3 regions of the Ensifer sp. Root142 genome follow, and region 3 is predicted to be linked to each of the others. Evidence: riboswitches for the same ligand, from Rfam matches in the RefSeq annotation. Region 3 holds a riboswitch; each other region holds the start of a gene.
The links. Region 3 has a riboswitch for cobalamin ahead of nrdH (glutaredoxin-like protein NrdH). Riboswitches for the same ligand answer to the same signal wherever they lie in the genome.
Positions count from the first base shown of each region.

Region 1: linked by a shared signal. The riboswitch ahead of ASD52_RS15680 (aromatic ring-hydroxylating dioxygenase subunit alpha) and the one ahead of nrdH (glutaredoxin-like protein NrdH) in region 3 are both predicted to bind cobalamin.
Region 2: linked by a shared signal. The riboswitch ahead of bluB (5,6-dimethylbenzimidazole synthase) and the one ahead of nrdH (glutaredoxin-like protein NrdH) in region 3 are both predicted to bind cobalamin.

Region 1 covers NZ_LMFK01000012.1:661,949-666,891, reverse strand. The annotation lists gene ASD52_RS15690 (GH25 family lysozyme) at 1-559, shown strand, start outside; gene ASD52_RS15685 (hybrid-cluster NAD(P)-dependent oxidoreductase) at 607-1,701, opposite strand; gene ASD52_RS15680 (aromatic ring-hydroxylating dioxygenase subunit alpha) at 1,703-2,947, opposite strand; cobalamin riboswitch at 3,053-3,255, opposite strand; gene ASD52_RS15675 (DUF6656 family protein) at 3,572-4,171, shown strand; gene ASD52_RS15670 (L-threonylcarbamoyladenylate synthase) at 4,258-4,943, shown strand, end outside.
Region 2 covers NZ_LMFK01000044.1:178,052-182,994, forward strand. The annotation lists gene ASD52_RS29385 (acyl-homoserine-lactone synthase) at 1-292, shown strand, start outside; gene ASD52_RS29390 (DUF2865 domain-containing protein) at 480-1,550, shown strand; gene bluB (5,6-dimethylbenzimidazole synthase) at 1,459-2,250, opposite strand; cobalamin riboswitch at 2,295-2,504, opposite strand; gene ASD52_RS29400 (SDR family oxidoreductase) at 2,582-3,403, opposite strand; gene ASD52_RS29405 (phytanoyl-CoA dioxygenase family protein) at 3,495-4,688, opposite strand; gene ASD52_RS29410 (LacI family DNA-binding transcriptional regulator) at 4,789-4,943, shown strand, end outside.
Region 3 covers NZ_LMFK01000001.1:630,338-635,280, forward strand. The annotation lists gene nrdF (class 1b ribonucleoside-diphosphate reductase subunit beta) at 1-406, opposite strand, end outside; gene nrdE (class 1b ribonucleoside-diphosphate reductase subunit alpha) at 423-2,576, opposite strand; gene nrdI (class Ib ribonucleoside-diphosphate reductase assembly flavoprotein NrdI) at 2,546-2,962, opposite strand; gene nrdH (glutaredoxin-like protein NrdH) at 2,980-3,201, opposite strand; cobalamin riboswitch at 3,503-3,729, opposite strand; gene ASD52_RS03110 (hypothetical protein) at 4,174-4,845, shown strand.

The DNA of each region.
Region 1 (4,943 bases), on a different contig from region 3:
GATCTTTGCCGGACATATCAAGACCCGCACCGGCCGCTACCCGATGCTCTACACCAATCATGTCACGGCCAAATACATCGCGGCCAACCGCGCGAAGCACCGACTGCTGTCGCGACTACCCCTGTGGTATGCCCGCTACAAGCCGGATATCCGCAATGTGTTTCCGATCGGCAACTGGGACAGCTATGCGCTGTGGCAATTCTCGTCAGGGATCAATTGCGGCAAACGCCGCTGTCCCTATCGTGTGCCCGGTACACTTGACGACATCGACGTCAATGTCGCGGCTATGAGCAGCGCCACCTTGCGACCGATCTGGGCCGGCGGCGCCCTGTTGCCGGAAAAGGCACTGCCGCTCGTTCTCATTGCCAGAGCCGACGACGGGGTCGGCGCCGCCAGCGCTGCCCAGGCGACGGCGAAAATCGAAAGCCAGCCGTTGCTTATCAGCCGCGCCGAAGCTGCCAGCGCCGCCGGCGAAGGCGTCGACATGATGGCGACCGGGTCGATCGATTTCGGTCGGCACGACCGCGCCGTGCGGCTGGCGGCCGCGGCCAGCCGCTGACGGGTCGGTCGCGGAAAGAACACGCTCCCCGCGACCATCAAGCATTGTCAGGCTTCGATCTGTACATCTCCAAGCGGCCGCGAGCAGCAGGCGAGGATGTAGCCCTCATCGATTTCGTCGTCGAGAATACCTCCGTTGTGGTTCATCTCGACCTCGCCGGCGACTTTCATCACCCGGCACGTACCGCAGATGCCGCCTTCACAGGCCGCACCGATCCTGACGCCGTTGGCCCGCGCCGCCTGCAGGATCGTCTGGCCGGGCTTGGCCTCGATCTCCTTGCCGCTCATGGTGAAGACCACCTTGGCGCCTTGCGCTTCGGCGTCGGCTGCCGCCCCTGCCCTGACTGCTATCTCCTCGGCTGCCGGTGCTGCCGCCGGCTGGAAGCTTTCCTCGTGATAGCGGCTCATGTCGAAACCGGCCGCCTTCAGCAACTCGCGCACGCCGCGCATGAACGGCTCCGGACCGCAGCAAAACACTGTGCGCTCCATGAAGTCGGGTGCAAGCAGCGGCAGCTTGGCGCCGTCGATGCGGCCGCGCAGCCCGTGCCATCCGTGCCTTGACTCATGCCCCTCGACCACGAAGCCGAGGTTTAGCCCGGACATCTGGCGCGCCAGCACTTCCAGTTCCGAGCGGAACAGAAGGTCGTCTGGCCGGCGGGCGCAGGAAATGAAGGTGACGTCGGTCTCGGGAACGCAGTCCGCCATCCAGCGCGTCATCGACATCATCGGCGTGACGCCGGAGCCTGCCGATATGAAGAGATATTTTTCGCCGGGATGGCGCACGAAGCTGAAATCGCCGAGCGGACCGAACGCCTTCAGCCGCATGCCGGGCTTCAGGTGATCGAACATCCAGCGCGTGCCGATGCTATCGGCTTGCGCCTTGACGGTGACGGCGATCGACAACGGCCGGGAGGGCGTCGACGACAGCGTGTAGGTGCGCATGACCGGCTCGTCGGCGACCGGCAGCTCGAGCGTGACGAACTGCCCAGGCAGATAGCGGAACCAGGCCGGCTTTTCCGCCCGGAAGGTAAAGGTCATCACATCGGCGGTCTCGATCACGGCCGATGTGCATTCGAGCATGTTCTGCCTGTCGATCCAGACATGAAGCTCGTCGAAATGATGGAACGAGGATGCCATCTGCATGTCAGGCGACCCGGGAAAGCGGAGCAGCCTCGCCCTGCAGGCGCTGTTCCATGAACTTGCAATACCACTCGACGAACTGCATCACGCCGCCTTCGTGTTCGGGCGAATAGGGGCCTGACTGGTAGGCCGGCGAGCGAATACCAAAGGCGTTCTCCTCGACGATCTGGCGGTCCTGATCGTTGGTCTCGGTCCAGACATGCGTCAGTTGCTCGAGATTGTAGTCGACGCCTTCAACCGCGTCCTTGTTGACCAGCCACTTGGTCGTCACCTGCGTCAGCTCCGGGCCGAGCGGCAGGACGCGGAAGGTGATGGCGTGGTCGGCCAGCACATGGTTCCAGGTCGAGGGATAATGGAAGAGCAGGAGCGTGCCGATATGCTTCTGGCTAACGTCTGCCGACAGTTGCCGCCGCACGGCGCGGGCGCCGGACATGGTGTAGCTCTCGGCGTCGTCGATCAACGGCATGCGCGCCGAGCGGAACTGGCCGGTCTCGGACATCCGGAACTCGCTCGGCAGTCCGGCTGCTTCGCATTTCGCCCAATGCGCGGCAATGACGGGATCATCCTTGGCGCCCTGCACACCGGTCGCCGTCGGCGCTTCGGGATAGGTGCGGCAAAGTTCGGGGTGGTTGGCGGCACAATGGTAGCACTCCCGGTTGTTTTCCCAGACGAGTTTCCAGTTGCCCTTTTCGATGATCGTGCTTTCGAAGGCGACCTTGGTTTCACCCAGGCGGTGCGGCGCAAGATAGGGCGCGACCATGTCGCGGAACGGGCCGAAATCCATCGGCTGCTCGGACAGGTTGATGAAGATGTAACCGCCGACGGTCTCGCAGTGGATCGGCTTCAGGCCGTGGGCCGCCTTGTCGAAATCCTCGCCCATCTGGCGGGCAAAGAGCAGCGCGCCGTCGAGCTCATAGGTCCATTGGTGATAGGGACAGACGAGCTTGGCCGAAGAGCCCTTGTGCTGCGCGCAGACGCGAGAACCGCGATGACGGCAGGAATTGTGCAGGGCGCGGATCGTGCCCTGTCGGTCGCGAACGATAATGACAGGATAATCGCCGACCTGGACGGTGAAATAGTTACCGGCACGCGGGATCTCGCAGTCGTGGCCGATGAACAACCAGTCCTTGTACCAGATGCTTTCGAGATCCTGCCTGTAGTAGTCGGGGTCGATGTAGAAGGCCCGGTCGAGGCTGTAGCCGTCGCGTCGACCCTTCAGCTTGCGGAGCATATCGCCCTTGATGTCCATGTCCTGTCCTCGTTCGCCTTGTTTCGGAGAGGCAGGACTGGAACCCGCACGGGCGCATTGCCTGTGCGATGACGGCTCCGATCCGGCTGCCCGCCGCAACCCGTTACGGTCTGTTCGCGTCAAGGCTGGTTTCCGGGCTCAGGAGCCGTCCGCAAGGACCAGCCCGGCGCCTTCCCGGACGGAACCGTCCAGTGGCTTTGTGCCGTGGCTTTCGCTCCACCACCGTTGCGGGGGCAGCGCCGGGTTTTGACCGGCTTCCCAATTCTCCGCCTTCCCTAAAAGACAGCACCTTGAGTAGGCATATCTAATCGCGGAAGCCATCGTCGTAGCTGCCGATTAACGACATCCGATTCCAGAAAGACGACACAGCACATCAAGCGCACCAAACGCCCTGTGATTGATCATTTTTCATTGTAAACAATAGGATAGCTCAAGGATTGAGCAATTGTCGCTTTTTCCGGCAAGGCTTGCGAGAAAGCGCGGATCCTTCGCCATTTTGCGACATGTCTTCCCGTGACGCGGGGCAAGGCCCACCGACGCGAGTGAAATCTTCCATTAACCATAATGCATTAGCGTCGCCTGACGGAGAAACCGGCCGAACCGGCAAACAGCGCATTGAAGTTCATGGCAAAGCTCAAATACTACGACGCCGCAGCCGAGAAGCTGCCAACGATCGCTCCGAAGACAGCGGTCCACACCGAGTTCCTGCGCACCGGCCGCATAGAAAGGCGTCAATGGTCGCAGCGCGAGCGGCGTTATCTGAGCTATGACGAGGTTGCCGAGCGCACCGCCCACAAGCTGACGACCGCCGGCGAAACGACGCACAAGCGGATGAACGGCTTCCATACCTCGATCCAGTTTCCCAAGATGATCTTCCACCGCACGCTCACCGGTCGGCCGCATCTCGGCTATTGCCATGTCACGGCGGCGAGAACACATCTCGCCCCGTCCAAGGACGTCACCTGGTCGTTCTATTTCGCCAACTTCTTCTGTGACCTCGGCGACGAGAAACACTTCTTCGAACGCATCCAGACCGGCTATTCCCGAATGTACTTCGCCGTTGCCATCGAGCCCGATGCGCCAGAGGGGCAGATGACCATCAATCGCAGCGTTCGCGACAACGGGCTGCTCTTTCGTACCGACGACCCGAAAGTCGCGCTCAAGAACGTGCTGATGCTCGGCGCGCGCGACGAGGCATTGAAGCGCATCATTCGCAGCCTCTGAAGCGCAGACCCGGTTGCCTGAAGAAAATCGTTCTGTTTTCACCGTGGCTCCTTTAAGGAAGCCTCGGAAAGGGAAACGGAAGCGACATGGCCGAAATCATCGATACACGGACCGAGCCGGAACGGGCGATCGAGCGTGCCTGTGCGGTGCTTGCCGAAGGCGAGCCCGTCGCGATTCCGACCGAGACGGTCTACGGCCTGGCAGCGGACGCCACCAATCCCGATGCGATCAGCCGTATTTATGAGATGAAGGGGCGTCCACGCTTCAACCCACTGATATCGCATGTGTCAGACATGGCGATGGCTGAAGCCCATGTGACATTCGATTCGTTGTCGCGGCGCCTGGCCGAAGCGTTCTGGCCCGGCCCGCTGACGTTGATCCTGCCCCAGCGCACAACAAGCACCGTGCACGCGCTTGCCTCGGCCGGCCTCGACACGCTCGGCATCCGCATGCCTGATGGCTTTTCACGTCGGGTGATTGCCCGCTTCGGCCGCCCGCTCGCCGCACCGAGCGCCAATACGTCGGGCAAGATCAGTCCCACAAGCGCTGCCCATGTGGAAGCCGATCTCGGGCCGCGCCTCAAGCTCATTCTCGACGCCGGCTCTGCGGAGATCGGGCTTGAATCGACGATCATCAAGGTCGAGGACGGCGCGCTGCGCCTGCTGCGTCCGGGCGGTCTCGACGTCTTCGAAATCGAAAGGCTGACCGGCCTTACCGTCTCGAGGCCGCAGAGCGCCGGAGCGACTATCGAGGCCCCGGGCATGCTCGCCTC
Region 2 (4,943 bases), on a different contig from region 3:
CCAGGTGACCGTCGCCGCCGCAGAACTGATGTGCGGTGTCGGCGAACTCGGGCTGGCCTCCGGCATCAGCCATATCGTCACGGTGACCGATGTCTTCCTCGAGCGGATGTTCCGCCGCATGGGTTGCCCCGGCGAGCGCATCGCTGACCCGCACCGGATCGGCTCGGTCTATGCCGTAGCGGTCGCCTGGGAAGTGACGCCGTCGCTGCTCAGCGCCATGAAGGCCGTAGCGGCGATCGAAGGCACGGTTCTTGAACGGCCGATGTCGCTGGAGACGGCACGCGCCGCCTGATCTCTAACGCTCCTTCCGTTCCTCCCACCGGACGGAGCTGTTAACGCAATGCGAGGCTTGTCGTTGCACCGGCGGCGACAAGCCTTATGATAGGGCTGAAACAGGAAGTGCCGACAGCGACCGAACCCGGACAACAAGGGTGGCGCCGTGCGGTTGCAGGAATGGACGTTCGCCCGTGTTCCGGAACATGAAAACCCTAGCCGCGGCGACCTTGCCGCTGCTTCTGGTTCTTGCCGATCAGGCGCTGGCCTCCAGCGTGTGCGACCGCCTGAACACTCGGCTCGCCGAACTGCCCGCCGCCATCGAAACTACGGCCGATACCCGCGATTATGCGAGCGCGATTTCCCGACAGAACATCGAATTGCGCCGGGCGCGCAACGATCGCCGACGCGCCGGCTGCGGCACAGGCAGCGTCGTCGTCTTCAACGGCGGCGACCCGGATATCTGCACAGACATCAACAGTCTGATCGCCGAGATGGAAGACAATCTGCGCATCCTCAAATCGGAGCGCCAGCAGCTGATGTCAGGCGATGGAGACGATACGCGCCGGCGCATCCTCGCCGCCCTCGAGATCAACGGTTGCTATGGTGGCAGCGAGGAATTTGCGACCGCCGACCCGGACGAGCCGGAAACGTACCGCAACATCCTGCGCGATCTGCCGCCGGACGAAAGCTACGGACCAATGCTGCGGGACGGCGAAATGGGCACCTACCCGCCGGAAAGCGGCGTCTATTCCGGCACGCTTCGCACCATGTGCGTGCGCACTTGCGATGGCGCCTTCTTCCCGATCTCGTCCGAGGCAAGCCCTGTGGACTTCGCCCGCGACGAGCAGGCCTGCCGCGCCCGCTGCCCGGGTGCCGAAACAGAACTATTTTTCCACGACCTGGCGACCGAGGAGAGCGACCAGATGGTCTCCGCCTCGACGGGACGCCCCTATAAAGAACTGCCAAACGCCTTTGCCTATCGGACGCGCGGCGTCGGCAAGCCGGGCATTTGCGGTTGCCAGATTCCAAAGATCGCGACGACGCCCAAGGCTTCCAGTGGCAACACTGGCAACAGCGAATCGTCGATCATCGTCATCGAGGGCAAGAAGGAAGCGGCCGCCCCTACCGCCAAGGCGGCTGCGGAGGAGCGCCCCTACGATCCCGCCAAGAGCAAGGTGCGGGTCATCGGGCCGACGTTCCTTCCCCAGGAGGAAACGTCGATCGACCTTCGCCATCCGAAGGGTCCGGGCTACCAGCCGGTTCAGAGCAACTGATCGCAGCGTCTGCCTTTCGGCAGGTTCCCCAGCCTTCCTCGAACACCAGCTCCTCCAGCGGCAGCCGCTGGCGCCAGCCCTTAACCGCAAGTTCCGGCTCCTGGTAAAGGCGATCGACATATCCGAGGCAAAGCCAGGCGACGATCACGACATGATCGGGAATGCCGAGGATCGCCTTGATCTCATTTTCATGAAAGATACTGACCCAGCCGACACCAACGCCTTCGGCGCGCGCCGCAAGCCAGAGGTTCTGCACGGCACAGACGGTGGAATAGAGATCCATCTGCGGGTTATGGGTGCGCCCGAGAACGACCGCTCCACCGCGCGTGCGGTCGCAGGTGACGCAGATGCTCAAGGGTGCCTTGCGGATCCCCTCCAGCTTCAGGGAGCGGTATTTCGCTTGGCGGTCGCCATCGAACATCAATGCCGCTTCGTCGTTGGCGCGGGAAAAGGCCTGCCATACCCGCTCGCGGGTTTCGGCCTGCCGGACCACGACGAAATTCCACGGTTGCATGAAACCCACCGATGGCGCCCGGTGCGCAGCATTGAGCAGGCGCATCACCACATCGTCAGGCAAGGGTTCGGCCAGGAACTGATCCCGCACGTCCCGGCGCGTTTCGATGGCTCGATAGACGGCTTCGCGCTCGTCGGATGAAAAGGCCTCTGCAGCCGCAAGGCCGCCATTAGCGTCAGTCAGCATCGTTCGATCCCCAACAATGCACAACCTTCCGCCGTCCGCGCGGATATCGGTCTATCTTGCCAGGCCGGTCTTCTGACTTCGGATCAACCGGCCGCCTCACCTTCCCAGATCACATGAAGATCCAGTGGCAAGATCTTGAGCAAGCTCAAAATCCCTAGAGGCAGTCGTCCCCGTCACAGCGTTGGGCACGTTCCGGAATAACACCGGATTCCCGATTCTCCCGCGTTGCGGGCACCTGACGGCGTCATAAGGGCACAGCCCACAGGGAATGACAAGCAAGTCCGGCGTCGCTTGCCGGTCACTCCACAGGGCCTCGCGACAGCGTCAGATGTCAGAGCGGCGCGACCGGATGCGGCGAGCCGTCATAGCCGCCCCACACCGACTGGTCGAAGCAGATGACCGACCCCGTCATCAGGCCGGACTCATCCGACGAGAGATAGGCGCAGGCACGCGCGACTTCCTTGGGGTCGACAAGCCGACCGAAGGGTTGGCTGGCGGCCGCCTTTTCGAGCCAGTCGTCTGCCGCCCCATGAAATTCGCGCTGGATGCGGTCTTCCCCTTCGGACGCCATCCAGCCGATATTGAGGCCATTGACGCGAATGCGGTTGCGCAGCAGCGCATAGGAGGTGTTCTTGGTCAGCGTCTCCAGCGCCCCCTTCGACGAGCAATAGGCGGCGATAAACGGCTGACCGGCCATCGCCGACATCGAGCCAATATTGACGATGGTGCCCTGCGTGCCCTCCCGCCGCATCAGCTTTACCGCTTCCTGCATCAGGAAGAACGGTGCGCGCACATTGACAGCGAACATCCGGTCGAACAGTTCGGGGCTGGTGTCCAGGATGGTGCCGCGATCGGTGATCGCCGCCGCATTGACCAGCGCATCGACGCGCCCGAATGTGGCGTCGCAGGCGCTGACGACCTTGCGCGCGTCCTCGACCTTTTCGAGGTCTGCCTCGACATAAAGTACCTGCGCGCCGGTTGCCTTGCGGATCTGCTCGGCCTTCGCTTCGCCCTTGGCAACGTTGCGTCCACAGATGACGACACCTTTAGCCCCACGTTCCGCAAACAGGTTGGCGATCGTTGCGCCCAGCCCCTGCGTCCCGCCGGTGACGATGGCGATCTTGCCGTCGAGACGGCCATATTGCTCGGTCATGAAAGTCCTCCCAGAATTGAAAGTGAGATGAAAACAGGGCGACCGGCCCCCGCCGCAGAACGCCGGGGACCGGAAAGATCGATTCTGCCGTTCAGCTCAGCTTGCGCTGTGCCTGCTCGCCAAGCGCGCTTCTGAAATCCGCATCGCTCCACCTGCCTGCCAGCGCCTCATGCATCAGTTGCGCCTGGGTCTTCGGCGCGAGACCGCCCAGCGGCGGATCGCGATCGAGATTGGTCGGGAAGGAATAGCCCTCGGCACAGGACGCAATCGCATTGGCCGCCTCATCGGCCGAAAGCGTGCCGGATGCCACGAGTGCGGTCAGCGCCGGGTAGAGGGCTGCACTCATCCTGGCGCGATCGACGGTCTCCATCGCCCTCCCGAAGGCCGAGGAGACCTGGAGCAGGTTGGCGACGCGCTTGATATCAGTCGAATGATTGCTGCCGGCCGCATGGAAGAGAGCCGGGTTGAAGAAGACGACATCGCCCTTTTCCAACGGCAGCTGCACGTGATGCTGGTCGAAATAGGCCCGGAACTCCGGACGTTTCAACGCGAGATAGCCGGGCACGTAGGTCTGGCTATAGGGAAGGAAAAGCGTTGGACCGCTCTCGATCGGCATGTCGCAATGGGCAACGGCACCTTGCAACGTCAGCACCGGCGACAGCCTGTGCACATGAACAGGATACTGCTCGATGACATCAGAGGTCTGGAATCCCAGATGATAGTCGCGATGGGCCGCCTGCGACGCGCCGCCGGGATTGACGCGATTGACCTGCGCCGTCAGCTGGTAGTTCGGACCAAGCCAGGCTTCGCTGACGAGCGCGATGATGGCGTTGGCGTAATAGGCGGCAAAGTTCTCAGGGCTTTTCAGGCAGTGTTTTTCGAGCGAATTCCAGATCCTGTCGTTAGCGCCGGGCTTGGCAAAGTGGTCGCCGCCGCCACTGTTGGTGCGGTGTTGCTCGTCGATGATGGCGTCAAAGATGCCGCTGGCCGCATCGATGACTGATGTGTCGGCATAGGCGTGCTTGAACACCGCCACCCCGGGCCCGGTTGCCAGCACCTCGCAGATTTCGGCCAGGGCAGCGCGGCGCCCCTCGGTCGTGGCGCAGGCGGCAACCAGGCTGGCGCTGTCATAGATCAGCACATTTTTCTCGCAGGCGAGCGCGTGTGGATAATCAGCAAGGTTCGTCTGCCGCTCCACCTCCGCACGGAACGCCTCGATGTCGCAGGCATCCTCGCTCAGCCACACACGGTCGAGGCGCTGGCGCGCCCTGTTGTCGGTCTTCATCTCGTTCCTCCTCAGAAACTTTCGATGTCCCGACTATAGGCGGCGTGAGATCGTGATATAGAGCAGGAATCCATCAAAAAACCATCAGGAGAGTTCGTCGTTGGCACATCCGTTTCTGGTCAAGGATATCGCCTTTCAGGCGGGACTCAGCACCGCGACCGTCGACCGCGTCCTGAATGAACGTCCCGGCGTGCGCCGGCAGACGGCAGCCCGCGTGCGAGCCGCCATCCGCGAGCTGGAGAAGCAGCAATCGGG
Region 3 (4,943 bases):
CCGACCAGCGATAGGCGTCGTCGACGTCAGGCGTCGAGCAAAGCGTCGAGAAGATCGAGGAATAGGAGCGGGCATGCACCGCCTCCATGAAGGAGATGTTGGAATAAACAGCTTCCTCATGCGGCGTGATCGAGTCCGCCATCAGCGTCGGCGCGCCGATGCTCGTCTGAATCGTGTCGAGCAGGGTCAGGCCGGTGAAAACGCGGATCGTCAGCTGCTGCTCTTCCGGCCGAAGTGCTGCCCAGGAGGGAATGTCGTTGGAGAGCGGCACCTTTTCCGGCAGCCAGAAATTGCCGGTGAGCCGGTTCCAGACCTCGAGGTCCTTGTCGTCCTCGATACGGTTCCAGTTGATGGCGCGCACGGCCCGCGGGCTCTTGGGCGCCTTGGTCTTCACTTGGATGTTCATCGTGTTCCCCGGAGTATCACAGTGCGCAGGAGACGCAGCCCTGCACTTCCGTGCCGGACAGTGCCATCTGACGAAGGCGGATGTAGTAGATCGTCTTGATGCCCTTCTTCCAGGCATGGATCTGCGCGCGGTTGATGTCGCGGGTCGTCGCCGTATCCTTGAAGAACAGCGTCAATGACAGGCCCTGGTCGACATGCTGGGTCGCCGCCGCATAGGTGTCGATGATCTTCTCCGGGCCGATCTCATAGGCATCTTGATAGTAGTCGAGATTGTCGTTGGTCATGAAGGCGGCCGGATAGTAGACACGGCCGATCTTGCCTTCCTTGCGGATCTCGATCTTCGAAACGATCGGGTGGATGGAGGAGGTCGAATGGTTGATGTAGGAGATTGAGCCGGTCGGCGGCACCGCCTGCAGGTTCTGGTTGTAGAGGCCGGAGGTGATCACCGCCCTCTTGAGTTCCAGCCAGTCTTCCTGCGTCGGGATCTGCACACCAGCGGTTTCAAACAGTTCGCGCACCCTCTCGGTTGCCGGCTTCCATTCCTGCTCGGTGTATTTGTCGAAATACTCGCCGGAGGCGTATTTCGAGTTCTCGAAGCCCTTGAAGCTCGACCCGCGTTCGACCGCGATGCGGTTCGAGGCGCGGATGGCGTGGTAGGTCACCGTGTAGAAATAGATATTGGTGAAGTCGATGCCTTCTTGCGAACCGTAATAGACGCGTTCGCGGGCGAGATAGCCGTGCAGGTTCATCTGGCCGAGGCCGATCGCATGGCTGTCGTCATTGCCCTTCTCGACGGAGGGAACCGAGGCGATATGGCTCATGTCGGAGACCGCGGTCAGCGCCCGGATCGATGTCTCGATCGTCTTGCCGAAATCGGACGAATCCATCGCGGCGGCGATATTCAGCGAGCCGAGATTGCAGGAGATGTCCTTGCCCAGGTGCTTGTAGGACAGGTCGTCATTGTACTCGCTGGCTTCGCTGACCTGGAGGATTTCTGAGCAGAGGTTGCTCATGGTGATGCGGCCGGCGATCGGGTTGGCGCGGTTCACCGTGTCTTCGAACATGATGTAGGGATAGCCCGACTCGAACTGGATTTCGGCCAGCACCTGGAAGAACTCGCGCGCCTTGATCTTCTTCTTGCGGATCCGGCTGTCGGCGACCATTTCCCGGTATTTTTCCGTGACCGAGATGTCGGTGAAGGCAACGCCGTAGACACGCTCCACGTCATAGGGCGAGAACAGGTACATGTCCTCGTTGTTCTTGGCGAGTTCGAAGGTGATGTCGGGAACGACGACGCCCAGCGACAGCGTCTTGATACGGATCTTCTCGTCGGCGTTCTCCCGCTTGGTGTCGAGGAAACGCATGATGTCGGGGTGGTGGGCGTTGAGATAGACGGCGCCGGCACCCTGGCGGGCGCCAAGCTGGTTGGCGTAGGAGAACGAATCCTCCAGCAGCTTCATCACGGGAATGATGCCGGACGACTGGTTTTCGATCTGCTTGATCGGGGCGCCGGCCTCGCGGATGTTGGTGAGCGACAGCGCCACGCCGCCGCCGCGCTTCGACAATTGTAGCGCCGAATTAATGCCGCGCGCGATACTCTCCATGTTGTCCTCGACCCTGAGCAGAAAGCAGGAGACGAGCTCGCCGCGCTGCCTCTTGCCGGCGTTGAGGAAGGTCGGGGTCGCAGGCTGGAAGCGACCGGAGATGATCTCGTCGACCATGTCGCGCGCCAGCGCCTCGTCGCCGCGCGCCAGCGTCAGCGCCACCATGCAGACCCGGTCCTCGTAGCGCTCGAGGTAGCGCTTCCCGTCGAAGGTCTTCAGCGTGTAGCTGGTGTAATATTTGAAGGCGCCGAGAAAGGTCGGGAAACGGAACTTCTTGTCATAGGAGTGATCGAACAGGTCGCGCACGAAGTTGAACGAATACTGGTCGAGAATCTCCTGCTCGTAGTAGCCCTCGGTGACGAGGTAATCGAGTTTTTCGCGCAGGTTATGGAAGAACACAGTGTTCTGGTTGACGTGCTGCAGGAAGTACTGCTTTGCCGCCAACCGGTCCTTGTCGAGCTGTATCCGGCCGTCCTCGTCATAGAGGTTCAGCATGGCGTTCAGCGCGTGGTAATCGAGCGCCGATTCCGTCGCCTTCAAGGGGCGTTCGAGTGTTGAGACGTCCAAAATCGTTCCATCCCGTTTTTGACATTGGCGACGTCCTCATCGGTTCCCAACAGTTCGAACCGGTAGAGATAGGGCACCTGGCACTTGGCCGAGATCACGTCGCCGGCGATCCCGTAGGTCGCGCCGAAATTGCTGTTGCCCGCGGCAATCACGCCGCGGATGTGGGAGCGGTTGTCCGCATTGTTGAGGAAGCGGATCACTTGTTTGGGCACGGCACCCCGACCGTCGTCGCCGCAATAGGTCGGGACGACGAGCACATAGGGTTCGTGCACGTCGAGCGGCGCGTCAGTCGTGCTGACGGGAATGCGTCTGGCGCGCAGGCCGACCTTGCCGACGAAGCGATGGGTGTTTTCCGAGCGGGTAGAAAAATAGACGATCAGCCCCATCGCGCCGTACCTCGGCTTCAGGACAGCGCGCTGATCTTGTCGGGGCGGAAGCCTGCCCAGTGCTCCGGACCGGCGATGACGACGGGAACCTGCATGTAGCCAAGGCCCTTGACCGTCTCGAACGCGTCCTGGTCGACCGAAATGTCGATCACCTCGTAGTTGACGCCCTGGCGGTCGAGCGCGCGATAGGTTGCGGTGCACTGGACGCAGGCGGGCTTGCTGTAGACGGTGACGTTCATTTCTTCCTCGTTTGGTCGGCTGGATCTGGGCATGAAAAGGCATGCGGATACGCACAAGCGATCCGGCGAAATGCAGGACTGGCAGGATGACCGCTTGCTCGGGTCGAGAAGACCCGGGCGCGGTTGTTCGTCAGATTCGCGGCTTCCCGCGCCTCTTCATTGGCGAATGATAGGAATTCGATGACGCGGACATGACTTCACCCCGAAGTTGAAGACGGCGCTTCCGGGGAGACGTCGAGACGATCAGGCAGGTTTCATCCTGCCCCATGCACACCTCTGACCTCTCCGGACACCCCGCCCGTGGACGTTTATCGATCGAGGCAGGTCTCCTGGCTCACGGGTCGGTGCTTCTGTCCGGACCTTCCCGAAGCATCATGCTTCAGTGGCCGAATGCTGGACAGTTGCTCGCCGTTTACAGTTGCGGGGGCAGCCACGGCTTAGCCAAGCGAAATCGCTACGACGGCACCGTATTCCCATCTTCGCTCCCAATCCTTGCGAATCGGGAGAACCTCGAACACTAGATATAGTATATGTCGGGAAAATTGCGTCAATAGGTTCCATGTCGAAGCCACCTGGGAGGCGGACAATATTTTTTCGGGTGTGGATAGCGGGGAGTAAACGACAAGTGTCGGCGAAGCCTGTGGATGGCGGCACACTCATCTCGTGAGTGCCGCCAGTTGGGAACGTGACCGTGCCATTCAGATCGTGAGCGCCGGTCGAAGCTTTTGCGGCCCAGGACTTGATATTCACAGGGCCCGCGATGGGTCCGCGCCATCGGTGCGATCTTACCGGCATCAGGTGTGGCACGATGTTGGCGTTCGAAGCGAGCTGGGGAGATAAGGTTGTGTTAGTCTCCGCGCTCTCGCTTCGGGTGCGGTCAGGTGCTATGGCGAGTGCGGGCAGACGATCGTGAAGTGTAGGGCATGCGCTTCCTGGCGTTCAAGGCTGGCCCCAGCTTGTAGGGTTTGTTCTGTGACTGAAAGAAGCATCGTCAGGCAATATTTCTTTTTGGCCGGGCTGGCTGTTGTGTGCAGCATTCCTGCTCCCGCTTACGCCTCTCAAAATAATGACTTTTTTGGCCCAATGCGTGGTGAAGTCTTACATTTTGTACCCTTTCCAGAGTATATTGGAATTGGTCTAAGTGGCGGATCATTAAATCAAAGAGACGTGGCATTCTCTGTCATAAAATTGCTAGCCGTTGCGGCGAGAGTTGATACGAGACCAGAAACGAAACTTGGGAAGAGTTCAATTAGTATAATTTTTGAAAATAAAATTATTGTCAGCGGGAAAATAGACTATAAAAAATTGGCCTCGTTCCATTTCGATGGGGATGTCAAGAGTATTTTGGATGGTTCTGCGAATGCCGGTTCTGGCGACTGCGCATCCTATATCAATTTCTCAGAGGACGGACTATTCGATAGAGGGCTCGTTATAGCGAACGATGATGTAAGAGAATTGGAGCTAGCGACTTGTGTTGCCGATGCGCAAGCTCACGTGTTTGGAGTCAGCACGCGAAGTTCTAACAACAAGGATTTTTCCCGCTTCCTGACAAGGATAATGAATCTTGTTGAACAGAAGTGGAAGTGCCTCGACGCAGGGATAACGGAAGCAACGTGCAAGTTTGTGGATGGACCGGGCGAGTAAATAGAGGCGACGCCGTCGAGGTGTAATTTGCTTGAGATATCGGCATGGCTCGATGGCGGGTTCATAATGCCTCTGAGGTAGCCTTCGATCAAATTTCA